DNA from 2 places in the Endobacterium panacihumi genome. Region 2 is predicted to be linked to the other one. Evidence: predicted binding sites of a transcription regulator. Region 2 holds the regulator's gene; the other holds the start of a gene.

Region 1 (10,568 bases), on a different contig from region 2:
AGGTCCGGGCGGTCTTCCAGCGTGAACGTGTGCGTGGAGCCACTGTCGAACCAGACATCGAGGATGTCCATCACCTGTGTCCACTTGGCATGATCGTGACCATTGCCGAGGAAACGATCCTTGGCACCGGCGGCAAACCATGCGTCGGCACCTTCGGCATCGAAGGCTTCGAGGATGCGGGTATTGACGGCCTCGTCCTGCAGGACATTGCCGTCTTCATCGGCAAACACGCAGATCGGAACACCCCATGCGCGCTGACGCGACAGAACCCAGTCCGGGCGCTGCTCGATCATGGCGCGCAGACGGTTCTGGCCGCTCGGCGGCACGAAACGAGTGTCGTCGATCGCCTTCAGCGCGCGGGTGCGCAGCGTCGTGCCGTCTTTCAGGTCCTTGTCCATATAGACGAACCATTGCGGCGTGTTGCGGAATATGATCGGCTTTTTGGAACGCCAGGAATGCGGATACTGGTGTTTCAGGCGACCACGGGCAAACAGCGCGTTGCGTTCGATCAGCGCCTTGATGACGCGATCATTGGCATCGCCCTTCTTGCCGTTGTCATCCATGACGCGGCCACCCTCGAAACCGGGGGCGTCGGCAGTGTAGGTGCCGCTGTCGTCAACCGGGAACGGGATGCGGGTGTCGATGCCCATGGCTTCGATCGCCTTGGCGGACGACATCCAGGCGTCAAAGTCTTCGCGACCGTGCGACGGCGCAGTGTGGACGAAACCGGTACCGGCATCGTCGGTGACGTGATCGCCAGCGAGAAGCGGGACGGCGAAATCGTAGCCACCGCCAAGGCCCTTGAGGGGATGAGCGAGCGTCAGGGCAGCCATCTCTTCGGCCGAAACACCGCGCAGTTTCTTGAAGGAGAGCTTTGCCTTCGTGGCGGACTCTTCCGCAAGCGCATCGGCAAAGATCAGCTTTTCACCCGGCTGCGGACCAAACTCGTTGACGGCTTCCGTCACTTCGTAAAGGCCGTAAGCGACCTTCGGCGAATAGGCAACAGCGCGGTTGCCTGGGATCGTCCACGGCGTGGTGGTCCAGATGACGACGTGCGCGCCCTCGAGTTCGTTGCGATCATTGACCACAGGCATTTTGCCGCCAGTGTCAGATAGCCACTCAGCCTTTGCAGCACCGGCAACGGTAACAACCGGGAACTTCACCCAGATCGTGTCGCTCTCGTAGTCATGATATTCGACCTCGGCCTCCGCCAACGCCGTGCGCTCGACCACCGACCACATGATCGGCTTGGAACCACGATACAGCTGGCCGCTCATGGCGATTTTCAGCAGTTCGCCGGCGATGCGGCTTTCGGCGTGAAAATTCATCGTCAGATACGGGTTGTCGAAATCACCGACGATGCCGAGGCGCTTGAACTCTTCCGCCTGGATCTTGATCCACTTTTCAGCGTAAGCGCGGCATTCCTTGCGGAATTCTATCATCGCGTCCGGCTGCTTCAGGTCCGGCTTGGCCTTGCCCTTGGCGCGGTAGTTTTCTTCCTCGATCTTCCACTCGATCGGCAGACCGTGGCAATCCCAGCCCGGAACGTAGTTCGAGTCATATCCACGCATCTGGAAGGAGCGAGTGATGACGTCCTTGAGGATCTTGTTGAGCGCGTGGCCGATATGGATGTTGCCGTTGGCATAGGGAGGGCCATCGTGCAGCACGAATTTTTCGCGGCCAGCGGCGGAAGCGCGCAGCTTCTTGTAAAGGTCCATCTCGCGCCAGCGGGCAACGGTTTCCGGCTCCTTCTGCGGCAGGCCGGCGCGCATCGGGAATTCGGTCTCGGGCAGATAGAGGGTTTTGGAGTAGTCGAGCTTTTCGGTGCTATCGGTCATCTGGACAATCGTCTCTCGGCGCCGGCGGAAGGGCGCAATGCGGATTGAAAATTCGGTGGCGGAGGCGCGTTTCGAACAAGCGCCAAAATCCCGGACCTTCCCGCAGCTTCATCAAGCAGCGCGGAAAGCCGGGCCGATAATTCGTATGATCATCGCGGCGATGATCTGGGCCGACCGGAAATCTGTCATGGTCGCGGTTCTTACGGCGTTTTGGCCCGGAAAGGAAGGGGGAATTGGGACAGACAAGACGAGATGATTGCCTCGCGACAGCAGCCGCGTATAATCTTGAAATTGATCGCACCAAAACAATGTCTGGGTCATGGTTATGAAAAGAACGTTTTTCGTCCGGGCCATCTGGGACGATGAAGCGAAAGTCTTCTATTCCGAAAGCGATATTGACGGGCTGCATATCGAGGCACCGACAGTTGACGCTTTCGAAGAAGTCATGTTCGACGCAGCAGCCGATCTGATCGTCGCCAACCACATGTCCGCCGCCGATCTTGCTGACACGCCGATCAGGGACCTTATTCCCGCAATCCTCTGGGAAAGACCCGTCATTGTTCCGGCTGCCGCCTGATGGTCGACGGTTTTTACAAAACCGTCCGCGGCATCATTTAGGAATTAGGCTATGAATACCTGACCAACGCAAAAGGCTCGCACGAGAAATGGCGGTCTCGTGAAACAGGAAAAATCATACTGCTTCCGCGCCATCTTTTAAGCCGTCACACAGCCAACACCATTCTGAAAGATGCCGGCTCAGACAAGCGCCTTTGAGAGGCAAGCTCGCCCTCAACCCTTCGGGTTTTCCGCCATCACTGCCCGCAACGCATCATTGATGCGATCCTGCCAGCCGGGGCCGTCTTCCTGAAAATACTCGATCACCGCGCTGTCGAGTTTCAATGTCACCTGCTCTTTCACAGCCGGTGGCGCGCGCTTTTCAACGGCGGGTGCAGCGACCTTTTTGACCGGCGCGAACAGGGCTTCGGCTGCATCCTTGGGGTTGGTCGGGCGGCGCGGGGTGGTAGCCATAAGGTTATTCTCCGTTTTCCGCAGTCTGTGCGAAAGCGATATCCCTGTCCACCGGACCCAGCGGCTGCACGCCAGCCAGCAGCGCCCTCGCCTCTTCCTCGTCGCGCTTGATCTGCGCGATCAGCGGCTCCAGTCCGTCGAATTTCGCCTCGTCGCGCAGGAAGCCGAAAAAGGACACGGCGCAGACTTCGCCATAAAGATCGCCGGAAAAATCGAAGAGATAGGTTTCGAGAAGCGCGACGCCATTGTCCGTCACCGTCGGGCGGCGACCATAGCTAGCAACACCATCATAAAGTTCGCCATTGGGGCGGCGGAAACGCACGGCGTAAATGCCGTTGCGCAGTTCCGCCTCGCCCGGCAGCGACATGTTGGCGGTCGGAAAGCCGATCTGGCGGCCAAGCTTCTGGCCGTCGATGACTTCAGCCTCGACCGTGTAACGATAACCGAGCAGGCCGGCGGCGCCGACCATATCCCCTTCAGCTATCAGTTCACGGATGCGGCTGGAGGATACGACCTCGGCGTTTTCATCGCGGAATGCGTCGACCAGCGAGACGGAAAAACCGTGGCGTTCGCCCGATGCCATCAGGAAGGCCGGACCACCCTCGCGCCCCTTGCCGAAATGGAAATCGAAACCGGTGACGACGGCGCTCGCGCCCAGCCAGTCGATCAAAATGGTCTGGATGAATTCTTCCGCCGAACGGGCGGCAAATTCCTTGTCGAACGGATATTCGATGACGGCGGAAAAACCCATGGCTTCGAGAATACGAGCCTTCAGCGGTGCGGCCGTTAGACGGCAGACCGGCTGGTCCGGTTTGAACACGGTGCGCGGATGCGGCTCGAACGTCAGAACGAGAGCAGGCACGCCGTTCTTTTCAGCAAGCTCCAGCGCCCGCTCGAGCACGCTGCGATGACCGCGATGCACACCATCAAAATTGCCGATGGCAATGACGCCGCCCTTCAGGTTTTCGGGCAGCGGGTCTTTTTTCTCATTGCGATGGAAAACGGTCATTCCGCAAACATTCCGTTCAGGCCAGCCGTGGCATCCAGAATTTTGGCGTGGCATTTTGAGCGGTGAGCCAGGCCTTCAGGATCGCTTCGTCCGTCTGGCCGCCCACCGTGTATTCGGCAGCATGGATGCCGCCGCTGATATAGAGCAGGTCGAGTTCTTGTGAAAGCGCGCCGCGCACATCGGTCGGCATGCCGTCGCCGATGGCAAGGATTTTCGAGCGCTCGACTGGCCCTCGCACCTCTTCAGCCTGCGCAATCGCCGCTTCGTAGATCGGGTGATGCGGCTTTCCGGCAATCTGGCTCTTGCCACCAAGCTGTTCGTAATAGGCGGCAACGGCGCCGGCACAGGGGATCATCTTGTGGCCGCGCTCGACGATCAGGTCCGGGTTGGCGCAGATGAACGGCAGGTCGCGGGCAACCCATGCCTTCAGCATGTCGGTATAATCTTCCGGCACTTCCTTTTCGTCGTCGAAAAAGCCGGTGCAGACGATGCTTTCCGCCTCTTCCGCCGAGGTGACGGTGACACCGAGATCATCAAGCAGGTTCATGTCGCGCTCGGGGCCGAGCAGAAACACCTTTTTCGGGCCTTCGGCGATCAGTTTGCGGGTGACATCGCCGGATGTGACGATGCGGTCATAGGTCTCGTCGGCAACGTTCAGCGCCCGCATCTGCGTGATGACATCGGCGGAACGGCGCGGCGAATTGGTGATCAGGACGACGGTGGAGCCGGCCTTGCTGGCCGCGGCCAATGCTTCGCAGGACTGCGGAAAGGCTTCGACGCCGTTGTGCACGACACCCCAGACATCGGAGAGAACGACGTCGTAGGCGCCCGTCACGTCGCTCAGGTTCTGGATACGCTGTGTCATGCCTGCCTGTCCGTTCTTTTTAGAAAAATCAGGCGTTCATCTCGCAAAGCACAATGACGATGGCAAGGGCATTTGCTGTTCACCGGCGATATTTCACCCGAGCGTCACATGCAGGGCGCGGATCACGCAAGGCCCGACAGCCGCAGCGCAAGGCCGGCGATAGCGCAGAAACAGAGAACCGGCACAAGACCGAGTTTGAAACGAAACAGCAGCAGCGCGGACACAAAAAAGAGCGCGACGGCTGCGGGATCGATGCTGGAGAGGACCGGCATGGACGCGGTGAAGCCAAGCGAGGGAACGATCGGCAGCTTGATCACTTCCGTGAAGAGGACGTGCAGGCCAAACCACAAAGCCAGATTGAGGATGACGCCAACCACGGCAGCGGTAATCGCCGAGAGCGCCGCCGACATTACGGCATTGCCGCGCAGCCGCTCAATGAACGGCGCACCGGCGAAGATAAAAATGAAGCTTGGCACGAAGGTGGCCCATGCCACCAGCACCGCGCCCAAGGCGCCGCCAGCAATGACACCGAGCCCGGATGCCTCGCGAAAGCCGACGAGGAAACCGACGAAGGAGAGAACGAGAACCAGCGGACCCGGTGTGGTTTCGGCCAGCGCCAGACCATCCACCATCTCGCCGGGGCGCAGCCAGCCGTAATCCTCCACCGCCACCTGCGCCACATAAGCGAGCACAGCATAGGCCCCGCCAAAGGTGACCAGCGCCATGCGCGAAAAGAACGAAAACATCGCAGCGAGGCTTTCGGGCGCATGGAGCGCCCAGAGCAAAAACAGCGGTGCCTGCCAGACGGCGATCCATAAAAGCAACGAAGCGATCGCGCGCAACGGACGGCTCTTCTTTGGCAGGTCGGTCGTTTGGGCGAGCGGCAGGTTGGGAGTGTCGCCCATTTTCGCGGCAATAAAACCGGCAAGGCCGGCACCCAGCACGACCAGCGGAAACGGCAGGCCGAAAAAAAACAAAGCGACAAAAGCCAGAGCGGCAATGACGCGCAAAAATCCAGTCTTCAGTGTTTTGCGGCCAAGCCGGATCACCGCCTCGACGACGATCACCAGCACCGCAGCCTTCAGGCCGAAAAACAGGCCATCCAGCCATGTCGTTTCCTGCCACAGCGCGTAGGCCGCCGAGAGGCCGATCATCACGAACAGGCCCGGCAGGATGAACAGCAGGCCGGCAATGATGCCGCCTCTTATGCCACCGACCAGCCAGCCGATATAGGTGGCAAGCTGCTGCGCCTCCGGCCCCGGCAAAAGCATGCAGTAATTCAGCGCATGCAGAAAACGCTCTTCAGAGATCCAGCGTTTTTCTTCCACCAGACTGCGATGCATCATGCCGATCTGCCCGGCGGGACCGCCGAAACTCAAGACACCGATGCGGGCGAACACGCCGGTCAGCTCTGAAAGAGTGGGTCGCGTGCCATCCTGCCTGTCCGCACCGTCAATTGCCGTCATGTGTTCCTCTTGCCCTGCGACATTATGGCCGCAAGGCGTTCCCTAAAAACGTCATGTAAAGGCCATATGACGAAGCTTACGGGTTGTGACCCTGCCACGGCTACACTTCCTAGCCTCTGTTCAGACACAAGCGTTACGGTCATATAACCAGTATTGTTAGCTTCAAAACACATTCGGATAAGAACAAATATGCGCATATCTGCAAAAGCAGCATTGAGTTTCTCACTTTTCCTCGCGCTCGGGGCAGCACAAGCACATGCGCAATCCGGCTTCTGCACGGAGAAAGTTCGCGACCTCAAGCTTGACCCGGCGATTGTGGGCGAAGGTTTTACCGTTGATCCCATGGACGACGGCTCTGCGCAGATCATATGCGCCGACTGCGCGGATACGCGCACGATAGCGATTTTTCTGGGCGCGAACGACGACCGGGAACAAGGCTTGCGAGACGGCACCATAACCGCCGCCACCCTGACCGAGAAATGCCTGAAAACCGGCCCGAATTGCAGCGCAAAGACGTTTGTCGAAGGACCATCCGTCGGTTACACGCTCGAAAACAAGTTTGGCGAAAAGGTCCAGCGCCGTTACGCCCTGTATAACGGCGGCAAGGTGTTGACCGTGCGAGGCACTGCTCCTCTGGCCGACCGGGAAAAGATTTCGGCCAACACCGAGGCTGTTTTCCGCTCGCTTCTGCCGCAACTGCATTGCGGCGCATAAGCAGCAGGGCGTGGCGTTAAATTCTCGCCACACAACGCCGTTAACGTTGTTTCGCATGCCCCTTGTGCCCTGTAGCGAAATTTTACGGGGCTTCCTTGACTCAGGGTTGGACCGGTCTTATCTCGGTTGCGCTGGCACTCACATATGGAGAGTGCTAACACCCATCACGCGGGCCTCACCGGCCCGTCCATGTCATTTGATCGAGGGATTAGACAATGGCAAGCACAACTTTCCGCCCCCTGCACGATCGCGTTGTCGTCAAGCGCGTTGAGTCCGAAGAAAAGACCAAGGGTGGCATCATCATCCCTGACACCGCCAAGGAAAAGCCGGCTGAAGGCGAAATCATCGCTGTTGGCCCGGGCGCTCGCGACGACAAGGGCACGCTCAACGCTCTCGACGTCAAGGTTGGCGACCGCGTTCTGTTCGGCAAGTGGTCGGGCACCGAAGTCAAGCTCGATGGCGTCGACCTTCTGATCATGAAGGAATCCGACATCATGGGCATCATCGGCTGATTTTAGCCGATCTTCTCCATCCGACAATCAGAAATCACCATTGAGCTGAAGCTCTAGGAGTTCTCAAAATGGCAGCTAAAGAAGTAAAGTTCGGCCGCTCTGCGCGCGAAAAGATGCTGCGCGGCGTCGACATCCTCGCTGACGCAGTGCAGGTCACCCTCGGCCCGAAGGGTCGTAACGTCGTTATCGACAAGTCCTTCGGCGCTCCGCGCATCACCAAGGACGGTGTATCGGTCGCCAAGGAAATCGAACTGGAAGACAAGTTCGAAAACATGGGCGCCCAGATGGTCCGCGAAGTTGCTTCGAAGACCAACGACATCGCCGGCGACGGCACCACGACGGCAACCGTTCTGGCCCGCGCGATCGTTCGCGAAGGCGCCAAGGCTGTTGCTGCCGGCATGAACCCGATGGACCTGAAGCGCGGTATCGACCTCGCCGTTCTGGAAGTCGTCAAGGACCTGCAGGCCAAGGCAAAGAAGATCTCCACCTCGGCTGAAGTTGCCCAGGTCGGCACGATCTCCGCAAACGGCGACACGCAGGTCGGTAACGACATTGCTGAAGCCATGCAGAAGGTTGGCAACGAAGGTGTTATCACCGTCGAAGAAGCCAAGACCGCTGAAACCGAACTCGAAGTCGTCGAAGGCATGCAGTTCGACCGCGGCTACCTGTCGCCTTACTTCGTGACCAACCCGGAAAAGATGATCGCGGACCTCGAAGACGCCTTCATCCTCCTGCACGAAAAGAAGCTCTCGAACCTCCAGGCCATGCTGCCGGTTCTCGAAGCTGTCGTTCAGACCGGCAAGCCGCTCGTCATCATCGCTGAAGACGTTGAAGGCGAAGCTCTTGCGACCCTCGTCGTCAACAAGCTGCGTGGCGGCCTGAAGATTGCTGCCGTCAAGGCTCCGGGCTTCGGCGATCGCCGCAAGGCCATGCTGGAAGACATCGCCATCCTCACGGGCGGCACCGTCATCTCCGAAGACCTCGGCATCAAGCTCGAAAACGTCACCCTCGACATGCTCGGCCGTTCCAAGAAGGTTTCGATCTCCAAGGAAAACACGACGATCGTCGACGGCGCCGGCCAGAAGGCTGACATTGAAGGCCGCGTAGCCCAGATCAAGGCGCAGATCGAAGAAACCACTTCGGACTACGACCGCGAAAAGCTGCAGGAACGTCTTGCCAAGCTCGCTGGCGGCGTTGCCGTCATCCGCGTTGGCGGCTCGACCGAAATCGAAGTCAAGGAACGCAAGGACCGCATCGATGACGCTCTGAACGCAACGCGCGCTGCTGTTCAGGAAGGCATCGTACCGGGCGGCGGCGTTGCCCTGCTGCGTTCGGCTTCCAAGATCACCGTCAAGGGTGCAAACGACGACCAGGAAGCTGGTGTCAACATCGTTCGCCGCGCTCTGCAGTCTCTGGTTCGCCAGATCTCTGAAAACGCTGGTGACGAAGCCTCCATCGTTGTCGGCAAGATCCTCGAGAAGAACGAAGACAACTACGGCTACAACGCCCAGACGTCTGAATATGGCGACATGATCGCCATGGGCATCGTCGACCCGGTCAAGGTTGTTCGCACGGCTCTGCAGAACGCAGCTTCGGTTGCTTCGCTGCTGATCACCACCGAAGCCATGATCGCCGAACTTCCGAAGAAGGAAGCAGCTGGCGGCGGCATGCCTGGCGGCATGGGCGGCATGGGCGGTATGGACATGATGTAAGACCGAAAGGTCTTATGTCTGAGCCAAACGGTTCAGTTACGGAAAGGGCGGTCGCAAGGCCGCCCTTTTTCGTGTTGTCCGGCGACAAGCACCACCATTCCACGTTCTGAACATTGTCCGGCAAAAACAACGCATTAGTTATGCAGTGGGGAAAAGATGACGGGACTTGTTCATGGCCAGCACCGCGACTGCGGATTCATCGGAGAACACGGCGCGCGGACCATTCTGGGTTTCGGTCGCTTCCGTGGCAGCAGCCGTCCTCGGCGTGCATGCCGGACAGATTATCCCGCTCTCCCCGCCCCTGCCGGAAAACACGTGGGAAATGTTTGGCCAGATCGTCTTCAGCTGGCAGAGCTTTTTCTGGTTCCTGTCTACATTTGCGGTCATCATCGGTTTTGAGTGGCTGGCGGCGGGACCAACACATGAAACGCCGGCGCAGTATTTTCGCTGGCATTCTAAGCGGCTTCGTGCTGGCGACAAGATTCCGGCAGGTGCCATCATCATTGCCGCTGCATTGACCTTTCCGATCTGGGCCGCCTTGGGCTTGTCTGCGACAGTTTCACTCCTGCTCGGCTTCCTGCTGATTTTCACCAAATCGCTCCTGCTGAATACCGGCATTGCCGGACGTGTCAGCCTTGTTGTGCTGTGGTTCGCCACAGGCTGGATCGGCTCCGACTATTTCAGTGAAGCCCGAGATGCCTCGCTCCCCTGCAAGCCGACTGCACAAATCAAGCTGACGTCGGGAGGAATGCTAACCTGCGATACGGTTGACGCCTTTCAGCATTACGGCATCCTGCTGTTCCATGCCCCGAACAAATCCACCTATCTTCCCGTCTCGGACGTTGATGAGACATCATTCGTGGAAGCCACGCAGGAGCGGGCAATATTGCTGTTCCCTCTTCGTTAGACCTGACCAGGATTAGCTACCGGTTCCTGAACACCGTACACGGCACCGCTTCCGCCCTGATCGCCGCGCACAGCCTGTTTGCCTCTTCGCGTGTCTCGCGGCCGATCCTTGCGGCATAACGCGGGCGATAACCAAAGTTGCCGCCACGCTGGCGCACGATCAGCGCACGCTCGGCATTGAGCGGTGCCGGCAGTTGCAGGATGGCGCGGGTGAACAGGCGATCGACGACGGCCAGGCGATAATGCCCGGCAAGCTGCACGCCCCAGGGCGCCCAATCGGCAGAACCGGCAAAGACCGGTTCGTTCATCCGCCTTGTATCGGCCAGAACCGTGCAGGCTTTTTGGAACGGCAGGGTGTCGTCCAGTTCCGGCGCTGCCGTTTCAGGCGGCTTGTCCCGCCACATCTCGATCGTGGCGCCGGTGATAGCAAAAACGTAATCGCGGGTTTCGATGGGCAGCCGGTCGTTCGACAGGAAGCGCGCAAGGCCGTTTTCGCCGGCATTATAGGCGGCAGCGG
Region 2 (10,568 bases):
CGGCAAGACCACCTGTTTCTACATGATCACCGGCCTGGTCGGCGTCGATCTCGGCATGATCGCCATCAACGGCAACGATGTAACACGCATGCCCATGTATCGGCGTGCGCGTCTCGGCGTTGGTTACCTTCCGCAGGAAGCCTCTATCTTTCGTGGGCTGACGGTGGAGGAAAATATTCTGGCCGTTCTGGAAGTGCACCAGAAGGACAGAAAACTGCGCGCCCGCAAGCTCGATGAGCTTCTGGAAGAGTTTCACATCGAGCGGCTGCGCAAGTCACCTGCCGTGGCGCTGTCCGGTGGTGAACGCCGTCGCCTGGAAATTGCCCGCGCACTCGCCACCGATCCGGCCTTCATGCTGCTGGACGAGCCGTTTGCCGGCGTCGATCCGATTTCGGTCTCCGACATCCAGAATCTGGTGCGCCACCTGACCGCGCGCGGCATCGGCGTCCTGATCACCGACCATAATGTGCGTGAGACACTCGGTCTGATCGACCGCGCCTATATCATCCATGCCGGCGAGGTCTTGACCCACGGCCGCGCCGACGACATCGTCAACAATGCCGATGTGCGCCGTCTCTATCTCGGCGACAAGTTCAGCCTTTGATCCGTTCATGATAACGACATGAATCTGGCGCCGACCGACTGTCGGCGCTTGACCAAACCCATTTAAAAAGCAATTTTCGGGCCAAGTGAGATTTCCTGCCGCAGAGCGGCCGGAAAAACCCACGAGTGGGAGATCGTCCGGGAGTTTCGCGTCCATCATGGCCTTGTCCGCCAGCCTTTTTTTGCGACAGAACCAGTCGCTCGTCATGACGCCCCAACTGATGCAGTCGATCCAGCTGCTTCAGATGACGCATTTCGAGCTGAACCAGTTCATCGCGCAGGAGGTGGAAAAGAACCCGTTGCTCGAATTTTCGCCAGGCGATGCACAAGGCGAAGGCAGCGACGCCGCCTCTGATGGTGCGGGCGACGGTCACGACGGGTCCGGCTCCGACAACGCTGACGGCAATTCGGAGACCGACTGGTACGAAACCGGCCGCGAAGACGGCGGCGCGCATATTTCAGAACAGATCGACGCCGATTTCGAAAACGTCTTCCCAGACGACATGCCGCAGGCAAGGCCCGATGCTCCAGAACTGATGGGCCAATGGAAATCCATGCCGGGCAGCGAAGGTGGAGAAGCCTACGACCTCGACGATTTTGTTGCCGGGCGTTTGAGCCTGCACGACCATATAATGCAGCAGGCACCGCTTCTCGTGTCGGATATCGGCGAACGGCTGATTGCACAGCATCTGATCGACCACCTCGATGATGCGGGCTATCTGCATGCCGACATGCAGGAGATCGCCGACAGGCTGGGCGCCGGCCGCGAAGAGATCGAAGCGGTTCTGGAGCGACTGCAGACGCTCGACCCGCCCGGCATATTTGCCCGCTCGCTTTCCGAATGCCTGGCGATCCAGTTGAAACAGAAGGATCGTTACGACCCCGCCATGCAGGCGCTGGTCTCACATCTGGATCTGCTGGCCAAGCGTGATTTTGCGACCTTGCGCAAACTGTGCGGCGTCGATGACGAGGACCTCGTCGACATGCTGGCGGAAATCCGTCAGCTCAACCCCAAGCCCGGCAGCGGCTTCGAGACCGGCGTTTCGGAGGCGATCGTGCCCGACGTGGTGGTACGATCCGGCGCCGATGGCGGCTGGGCGATCGAGCTTAATCCCGATACGCTGCCGCGCGTGCTGGTCAACCAGACCTATTTCCAGACGGTTTCGAAGACCGTCGCAAAACAGAGCGAGGATCAGGCCTTCCTGTCCGAATGCCTGCAGAATGCCAGCTGGCTGACCCGCAGCCTTGATCAGCGCGCAAAAACGATCATGAAGGTGGCGACGGAGATCGTGCGGCAGCAGGACGCCTTTCTGCTGAACGGTATCGAGCATCTGCGGCCACTGAACCTGAAAACGGTGGCCGACGCCATCAAGATGCACGAATCGACTGTCAGCCGCGTCACCTCCAACAAATACATGATGACGCCGCGCGGTCTGTTCGAGCTCAAATATTTCTTCACCGTTTCGATCGGTTCGGCCGAAGGCGGAGACAACCACTCCGCCGAAGCGGTTCGGCACAAGATTCGCCAGATGATTGCGCAGGAATCACCCGAAGCGGTGCTTTCGGATGACGACATTGTTATCAGCCTCAAGAAGGGTGGCGTCGACCTGGCTCGCCGTACGGTTGCAAAATATCGCGAAGCCATGAACATCCCCTCCTCCGTGCAGAGGCGGCGGGAAAAGCGAGCGCTGGCCAAGGTTTCCGCTGCGGGCTGAGCCTTCCCGCCGCATGGAAAATGCCCAGTTTCCCACAGGCACAGGGCCTTGCACAAACTGCTAATTTTCCCTGCCGTTGACTTTCCAAACCTCTGCGGCTAGAAGCCCGCCGCATCGGCTTGGAGATATGCGCCGCACTTTGATCCCTCAATTATGACCTGACAACGCAATTTGCCTCATCACCGTGTGAAGAGCTTGGATGCATCCGCGGCTTGGCGTAAACTGGTTCGTGCAAGTCACGACAAGAAGGAAACAATCCATGAGTGTGCGTGTATCTGGAAAGCATATGGAGATTGGCGACTCGTTCCGTCAGAAGATCGAAAGCCATATCGGCGATGCGGTTACCAAATACTTCGACGGGGGATATTCCAGCCAGGTGATCGTCGAGAAGGCGGGTTCTTCGCGCTTCTCGGCAGACTGCAAGATCCACCTCGATTCGGGCGTGGTGTTCCACGCAGCCGGTCAGGCGAACGACCCGCAACTGAGCTTCGATGCTGCTGCAGAACGGATCGAAAAGCGTCTGCGTCGCTACAAGCGTCGCCTCAAGGACCATCACGCCGGTAATAACGGTAATGGTGCTGAAGACATCGCCTATGCGATCATGGATTCCATTCCTGACGACGACCAGGAAGTGGCGGAGGATTTTGCTCCGACCATCGTCGCCGAAAGCTCCAAGCAGCTGCGCACCATGACGGTGGCGACGGCTGTGATGGCACTCGACATGACCGATGAACCGGTTCTTCTGTTCCGCAGCCCGGAAAAGAGCCTGAACATCGTCTACCGCCGCAACGACGGCAATATTGGCTGGATCGACGCTGCCAATATCAAAGGATAAGAACTTGTCGGGAGCGGTTTAAACGCCGCTCCCCTCGCCCCGTTCGGTGGCAAAAGGATGAGAAGAAATGGCTTTGGCAGATCTGCTGCAGCAAGATGCGATTATCCCCAGCTTGAAGGTGAATTCCAAAAAGCAATTGCTGCAGGAACTGGCTGCGAAGGCCGCCAAACTGACCGGCGTCAATGAGCGCGAGATTTTTGACGTGATCGTGCAGCGCGAGCGTCTCGGCTCCACCGGCGTCGGCCATGGCATTGCCATCCCGCACGGCAAGCTGACCTCGATTTCCCAGATTGTCGGCCTGTTCGCCCGCCTCGACTCGCCCGTCGATTTCGAGGCGCTGGATGACGAACCTGTCGATCTGGTGTTCCTGCTTCTGGCGCCTGAAGGTGCTGGCGCCGACCACCTGAAGGCGCTTTCGCGCATTGCCCGCGTGTTGCGCGACCAAGACCTGGTGACAAAGCTGCGCGCCACCGATTCCGCCTCGGCCATCTACGCCTTCCTCAACGAGGAACAGGCTTCCAACGCCGCCTGAGGTATTTTACAGCTTCACAAACAAAAAGCCCGGGTATCGATGATGCCCGGGCTTTTTGCTGATTGATGATCCGTTCGATCAGGCCTTGTCGGCAGCTTCCGCCACTTCGACCTTGGGGCCGCCCTTGGCAACGCCGACCATGGCCGGGCGCAGCACGCGCTCGCCGATCGTGTAACCGGCCTGAACCACCTGCACGACGGTGTTGTTCGGCACGGCCGGGTTCGGCACTTCGAACATGGCCTGATGGAAGTTCGGATCGAACTTTTCGCCTTCCGGCTCGATCTTCTTGACGCCATGGCGTTCCAGCGTCGACAGCATGGAGCGCTCGGTCATTTCCACGCCTTCGAGAAGCGTGGTGAGGCCGGCATCGGCTGCAGCGCGCATTTCGGCCGGAACGGCATCAAGTGCACGACGGAGATTGTCGGACACGCCGAGCATGTCGCGGGCAAAGCTGGTGACGCCGTAAACCTTGGCATCCTTCAACTCGCGCTCGGTACGGCGGCGCAAATTGTCCATATCGGCAGCGAGGCGCACAAAACGATCGCGCAGATCGGCATTCTCTGCCTGCAGTTCTGCGATCGGATCAAACTCGGCGACATCGGCTTCGGTCGCAGCTGTGTCCTCCATCGCGGCTGCCACGGCTTCGGCGTTTTCGTTGGCCGCCGCGTCAGTGCCGTTGTTCTTGGTTTCGTCGGTCATGACGGTCTCCGGGTGGTGTTCGTGTGAAGTGGCCCCGATATCAGGGTTTGAGCCGAAAAAATCAAGGCTTTGCGGCCATCAAGCGGCAAGCCGTCGATAAAGCTCTTCAAAGAGGGTTACGCGACATGCGCGCGAGAAGCTGGGCGGTGTAATCCACCATCGGCACGATACGCGAATAATTGAGCCGCGTCGGGCCGATGACACCGACGGCGCCGACGATGCGGTCCTCGCCATCACGATAGGGCGCGACGATCAGCGACGAGCCGGAAAGCGAAAACAGCTTGTTTTCCGAACCTATAAAGATACGGACACCCGGTCCGCTTTCGGCGAGATTGAGAATCTCGATCAGGCTGTCCTTCTTTTCCAGATCATCGAACAGAAGCCGCAGACGATCCATGTCGTCCGCGCCTTCCAACCCCTGCAGAAGATTGGCGCGGCCACGCACGATCAGCTGCGCCGGCTTGCCTTCGCCATTATCGCCCGACCAGACCGCAAGGCCACGGGCCACCAGATCCTGCGACAGGGCATCGAGTTCGCCCTTCACCTGTTCCTGGAGCCTGGTGATCTGGCTGCGCAGGTCCGGCAGGGTCTGGCCGGTGAGATGCGCGTTGACATAGTTTGCGGCTTCGGTGAGCTGCGACGAGCTGATACCGGCCGGCAGATCGATGACGCGGTTTTCAACCTGATTGTGTTCGCCGACCAGAATGGCGAGCGCCTTGGTGGGCTCCAGCCGGATGAATTCGACATGTTTCAGGACCGGATCACTTTTCGATGTAATCACGATGCCGGCGCCGCGCGACACGCCCGAGAGCATGCGGCTCGCTTCCGTCAGCATGCTCTCGATCGGCTGGCCGCGATCGGATGCGCGCACTTCACGGTCGATATTGGCGCGCTCTTCCGGCGAGAGGTCCCCCACCTGCATGAAGGCATCAACGAAGAAACGCAGGCCGGTCTGGGTCGGCAGGCGGCCGGCGCTGATATGCGGCGAATAGATAAGGCCGAGTTCTTCGAGATCGCTCATGACATTGCGCACCGAGGCCGGCGACAACGACATCGGCAGCAGCCGCGACAGGTTGCGCGAGCCGAGCGGCTCGCCATTTTCCAGATAACTTTCGACGATACGGCGAAAGATTTCGCGCGAACGGTCGTCGAGAATGGATTCCGTGGCGGTCGATGCCGAAAATGCCATGTTTCTTCCTATCCTGCGTCTGCGAACCGTCACCGTCTGACAATGCAAATATAATGCCGCGCCGGCCATGGCAAAAGGGAAAAGCGGCTTTGTAGTCTCAGGCTTTTCCTTTGCAAAAGCGGCCCCACAGTTCTAGAAACGCGATCACCATATTCCATGGAGTAAAGCATGCGGCCTTCAGGCAGAAAAATCGACCAGATGCGCAAGATCTCTTTCGAGCGCAATTTTTCCAAGCACGCGGAAGGCTCGTGCCTCGTGAAGTTCGGCGAGACGCATGTGCTGTGCACGGCAAGCCTTGAAGAAAAGACGCCGCCGTGGCTGCGCAATTCCGGTAAGGGCTGGGTGACGGCCGAATACGGCATGCTGCCGCGCGCAACCGGCGACCGCATGCGCCGCGAAGCCGCCACCGGCAAGCAGGGCGGCCGCACGCAGGAAATCCAGCGCCTGATCGGCCGATCCTTGCGCGCCGTCGTCGATCTGGAAGCGCTCGGCGAAAAGCAGATCACCATCGACTGCGACGTCATCCAGGCGGATGGCGGCACCCGCACGGCGGCCATCACCGGTGGCTTCATTGCCCTGCATGACTGCCTGAAGTGGATGGAAGCCCGCAACATGGTGAAGGTGGACAAGGTTCTCAAAGACCACGTTGCCGCCATTTCCTGCGGCATCTTTGCCGGCCAGTCGGTGATCGATCTCGATTACCTCGAAGACTCGGCTGCCGAAACCGACGCCAATTTCGTCATGACCGGCTCCGGCGGCATTGTCGAGGTTCAGGGCACCGCGGAAGGCAAGCCGTTCAGCCGCGAGGAATTTTTGACGCTGCTGGATCTGGCGACCGCCGGTACGGCCGAGCTGGTGGCCATGCAGAAGGCTGCGATTGCGGGCTGATTTTGGTGGGTGTTGCGATTTGTGGCTGCCCCTCACCCTTACCCTCTTCCCGCACGCGGGGAGAGGGGACCTGCCCTATAACTCCGTCGAGTATTACGAGACGGTGCGGCATATCCCTTCTCCCCGCAAGCGGGGAGAAGGTGGCGGCAGCCGGATGAGGGGCGTATCGCAAAGCGCCTGGAGAATGGCACCATGATCGACGGCATTCTCGAAACTGCCCTTTATGTCGATGACCTCGATGCCGCTGAAAACTTTTACGGCAGTCTACTCGGCCTCGAAAAAGTCCTGCGCGCCGGCGACCGTCACGTCTTTTTCCGCTGTGGCCAAGGCATTCTCCTGATCTTCAACCGCAGCGAAACCATCAAGCCACCCTCCCCCGATGCCCTGCCGGTTCCACCCCATGGCACGACCGGCGCGGGTCATGCCTGTTTCCGTGTCAGTGCGGAAGCGATTGACTTGATCGCCGAAAAGCTCAACAAGGCGGGCGTTTCCATCGAAAGCGACTTTCGCTGGTCGAACGGCGCACGATCGATCTATTTCCGCGATCCGGCCGGCAACAGCCTGGAATGCGCCGAACCCAAACTCTGGAATCTTTGAAGGACCGCCCATGCGCAAGCTCGAGACCCGCACCATTGTCGTTGCCAGCCACAATGCCGGAAAAATCCGCGAGATCGCCGACCTGATCGGTCCCTTCGGTTTTTCGGCAAAGTCTGCAGCCGAACTGAAATTCGATGAACCGGATGAGACCGGCACTACGTTTGAGGAGAATGCGGCGATCAAGGCACTGGCGTCAGCAAAAGCCTCCGGCCTACCCGCCCTTTCCGACGACAGCGGCCTCGTCATCGATGCCCTCGACGGCGCACCGGGCGTCTACACCGCCAACTGGGCCGAACGCGAGGATGGCAGCCGCGATTTTCCGTGGGCGATGCAGAAGGTGGAAACCGCCCTGCAGGACAAGGGCGCGGCAACGGACGACAAGCGCACCGCGCGTTTCGTCAGCGTGCTGTGCCTTGCCTGGCCCGACGGCCACACCGAGATGTTCCGCGGCGAAGTGGAGGGCACGATCGCCTGGCCGCCGCGCGGCGCCGATGGTTTTGGTTACGACCCGATCTTTCAGCCGCAGGGTTACGACACCACATTCGGCGAGATGACGGCGGAAGAAAAGCATGGCTGGAAGCCCGGCGATGCGGAAGCGCTTTCCCACCGTGCCCGTGCCTTCAAGATTTTTGTCGAAACCTGCCTGGAAGCGTAAACAACACCTCATGGACACCGTACTCGACCGCCATGCCAAACTTCTGCCCGATACCGGTGAGCCCGGTTTCGGGGTCTATGTGCATTGGCCGTTCTGTGCTGCCAAGTGTCCTTATTGCGACTTCAACAGCCATGTCCGCCACCAGCCCGTCGATCAGGAACGGTTCACCGCCGCCTTCCTGAAGGAGATGGCATGGATGCGGCAGATGAGCGGCCCAAAAACCGTAACAAGCGTGTTCCTTGGCGGCGGCACGCCGTCGCTGATGCATCCGAACACGGTGTCCGCCATTCTCGACGGTATTGCCAAACACTGGCACATGCCCGATGGCATCGAGATCACCATGGAAGCCAACCCTTCCAGCGTGGAAGCAGAACGTTTTCGTGGGTATCGCGCCGGTGGCGTTAACCGCGTGTCGCTGGGTGTGCAGGCTCTCAACGATCGCGACCTGAAATTTCTCGGCCGCCTGCATGACGTGGACGACGCGCTGAAGGCGATCAAGCTGGCACGCGACATTTTTCCGCGCATGTCCTTCGACCTTATCTATGCCCGCCCGAAACAGACGGTTGCCGAATGGGAAGCCGAGCTACATCAGGCGATCGACTTTGCCGTCGACCATCTGTCGCTCTACCAGCTGACGATCGAGGAAGGCACACCCTTCTACGGCCTGCACAAGGCCGGCAAGCTGATCGTGCCGGACGGCGACCAATCCGCCGATCTTTACGAGGCGACGCAGGAGATTACCGCGCGTTTCGGCATGCCGGCCTACGAGGTGTCGAACCACGCCGTACCGGGCGCGGAAAGCCGCCATAACCTGACCTATTGGCGTTACGGCGATTATGCTGGCATTGGCCCCGGCGCGCATGGCCGCCTGTCACGCGGTTCCTTCAAGATCGCCACCGCCACCGAGCGCAAACCGGACGCGTGGCTGGACCTCGTGGAGGCCCATGGCCACGGCATGGTGGAGCAGGAACAGCTCGGCTTTGATGAAATGGCCGACGAGTTGCTGCTGATGGGTCTGCGCCTGACCGAGGGTGTCGATCTTGCCCGCTGGAGCCAGCTTTCCGGCCGCGACCCCAATCCGGAGCGCGAGCAGACTTTACTGGAACACGGGTTTATCGAACGCATCGGCAATTCAAGACTGCGCTGCACGCCTTCCGGCATGCTGATATTGGATGCTGTGGTGGCCGATCTGGCCTTTTGAGGCACAGGTTTCAGGCTTTCACGGCCAGCAGATGCAGCCAGTCTGTCGGCTGACCATCATAAGCGCCGCCATGGGTCATATCCACGGCGAGATAGGACCATGGCAGGGTTTCGCCGAGCATCATCAGCCAAGGCATGGATGGGTAGTTATAATAACGCCCGAGCGCATCATGCCCCTCCGCCTCGCCGCCCTTGAAACTGGCATAAAAGACGCCGCCCTGGCGAAGCGCACGGTGGATACGGGAAAGTACCGCCCCCAGATCAACCCGTGGCACATGCAAAAGACAGGCATTGGCCCAGATGCCATCAAACGCCGAAACGGCAGTGATCTCGCTGAAGGGCAGGACCGAGACAGGCATTTTCAAGCGGCGGGAGGCTTCGGCGGCAATCTCGGCAATGCCATCGGTGGGCGTGACGCGAAACCCGCGGGACAGCATTTCCGCGCTGTCGCGGCCATTGCCGCAACCGAGCTCCAGAATTCTGGCGCCTTGTGTCAGGCGGGCGAGAAACGGATCGAGACGTTCGCGGCTGGGCGCATTCGCGTGTTCGGCGTAGGTACTGGCGTTTTCCGCGTAGAACCGGGTGGTGGGATCCTGCGGCAAAACCATGCCCCTCTCCTATCGCGACAACATCAGCTTCGTGCCGAAACCCAGAAACACCATGCCGACGCCGAGATCGATCTTCTTTTTGGCCTTCAGATAACCGGCGGCAACACGCGGATGGGTGATGAGCCCGACAAGGCAGGTATAATAGAGCGTCGCGATCGCAATCATCACAGCAATGGCGGCGAGACCATAAAAGAACGGCGTGCCGACCGGCATTGTGGCGGCAAACAGGGATGCCACGAACAGAGCCGATTTGGGATTGGCGAGATTGGTGGCCACGCCCATGCGATAGGCGGTTTTCAGCGGCACGTCGATCTTGCGATCCCCCAACTCGGCGACCGGACCGGAGCGACGCAGATCGCGAAGGATCTTGATACCGAGATAAACCAGATAAAGCCCGCCGACGATTTTCAGTGCCAGATAGGCGAAGGGAGCAGCCTGAAAAAGCGCATTGATGCCGAGCCAGCCGGCAAGACCCCATAAAAATGTGCCGGTTATGGTGCCGGCGGCTGCCACGACGGCGACCTGGCGTGGCGCGGTGAGTGCATATCGCATGACTAGCAATGTGCTGGGACCCGGCGTGATGCAGGCCACCGCCCAGATGGTGGCAACGGAAATCAGAAACATTTTTAGCCCCTCAGGCATTCTTGTTTTGACAAGACATGCGCCTCGGAATCGGCCTTGGTCAAGCAGGGATCGCCGGCTTTCCGGGTCTCACCCTATACAGTCGATTTTTCCGTCTCGTCCGCCTTGGCCTTGCGCGCCAGTTCGGCGCTTTCGCGACGGAGCGGACCGCCGATCGGGCAGACATCCTGCACGAAACCGGTCAGCGTCAAGGCCAGTGTATCGGGCACTTGCCTGTAATAGACGAACTTGCCGCGCTTTTCGCTGGTGATCAGCCCTGCATGTTCCAGCAATTGCAGATGCTGCGAGATCGACGGTTTCGACATGTCGAAACGCGCGGCGATATCGCCCGCATTCATCTCGTGATGGGCGACATAAGCGAGGATTTTCCGGCGCACCGGCGAGGCGAGCGCCTCGAAAATGATC

The links. Region 2 encodes HrcA, which represses chaperone genes, less so after heat shock. Its sites were predicted from a motif close to GTTAGCACTCNCNNNNNGNGAGTGCTAAC; they were not measured.
Positions count from the first base shown of each region.
Region 1: a site for HrcA is predicted at 7,052-7,080, ahead of groES (co-chaperone GroES). Genes of this name have one in related genera too.

Region 1 covers NZ_JBOZRA010000006.1:37,313-47,880, reverse strand. Annotated here, with positions in the region: gene ileS (isoleucine--tRNA ligase) at 1-1,838, opposite strand, end outside; gene ACRQ1B_RS21955 (hypothetical protein) at 1,876-2,094, shown strand; gene ACRQ1B_RS21950 (DUF1902 domain-containing protein) at 2,164-2,415, shown strand; gene ACRQ1B_RS21940 (BrnA antitoxin family protein) at 2,628-2,867, opposite strand; gene ACRQ1B_RS21935 (bifunctional riboflavin kinase/FAD synthetase) at 2,872-3,876, opposite strand; gene ACRQ1B_RS21930 (TIGR01459 family HAD-type hydrolase) at 3,893-4,741, opposite strand; gene chrA (chromate efflux transporter) at 4,864-6,207, opposite strand; gene ACRQ1B_RS21920 (hypothetical protein) at 6,397-6,921, shown strand; gene groES (co-chaperone GroES) at 7,137-7,433, shown strand; gene groL (chaperonin GroEL) at 7,502-9,145, shown strand; gene ACRQ1B_RS21905 (hypothetical protein) at 9,468-10,052, shown strand; gene ACRQ1B_RS21900 (transglycosylase SLT domain-containing protein) at 10,069-10,568, opposite strand, start outside.
Region 2 covers NZ_JBOZRA010000001.1:2,096,675-2,107,242, forward strand. Annotated here, with positions in the region: gene lptB (LPS export ABC transporter ATP-binding protein) at 1-604, shown strand, start outside; gene rpoN (RNA polymerase factor sigma-54) at 762-2,318, shown strand; gene hpf (ribosome hibernation-promoting factor, HPF/YfiA family) at 2,578-3,153, shown strand; gene ptsN (PTS IIA-like nitrogen regulatory protein PtsN) at 3,221-3,685, shown strand; gene grpE (nucleotide exchange factor GrpE) at 3,764-4,384, opposite strand; gene hrcA (heat-inducible transcriptional repressor HrcA) at 4,491-5,573, opposite strand; gene rph (ribonuclease PH) at 5,742-6,461, shown strand; gene ACRQ1B_RS10490 (VOC family protein) at 6,654-7,058, shown strand; gene rdgB (RdgB/HAM1 family non-canonical purine NTP pyrophosphatase) at 7,069-7,713, shown strand; gene hemW (radical SAM family heme chaperone HemW) at 7,724-8,914, shown strand; gene ACRQ1B_RS10505 (class I SAM-dependent methyltransferase) at 8,925-9,515, opposite strand; gene ACRQ1B_RS10510 (LysE family translocator) at 9,531-10,145, opposite strand; gene ACRQ1B_RS10515 (metalloregulator ArsR/SmtB family transcription factor) at 10,238-10,568, opposite strand, start outside.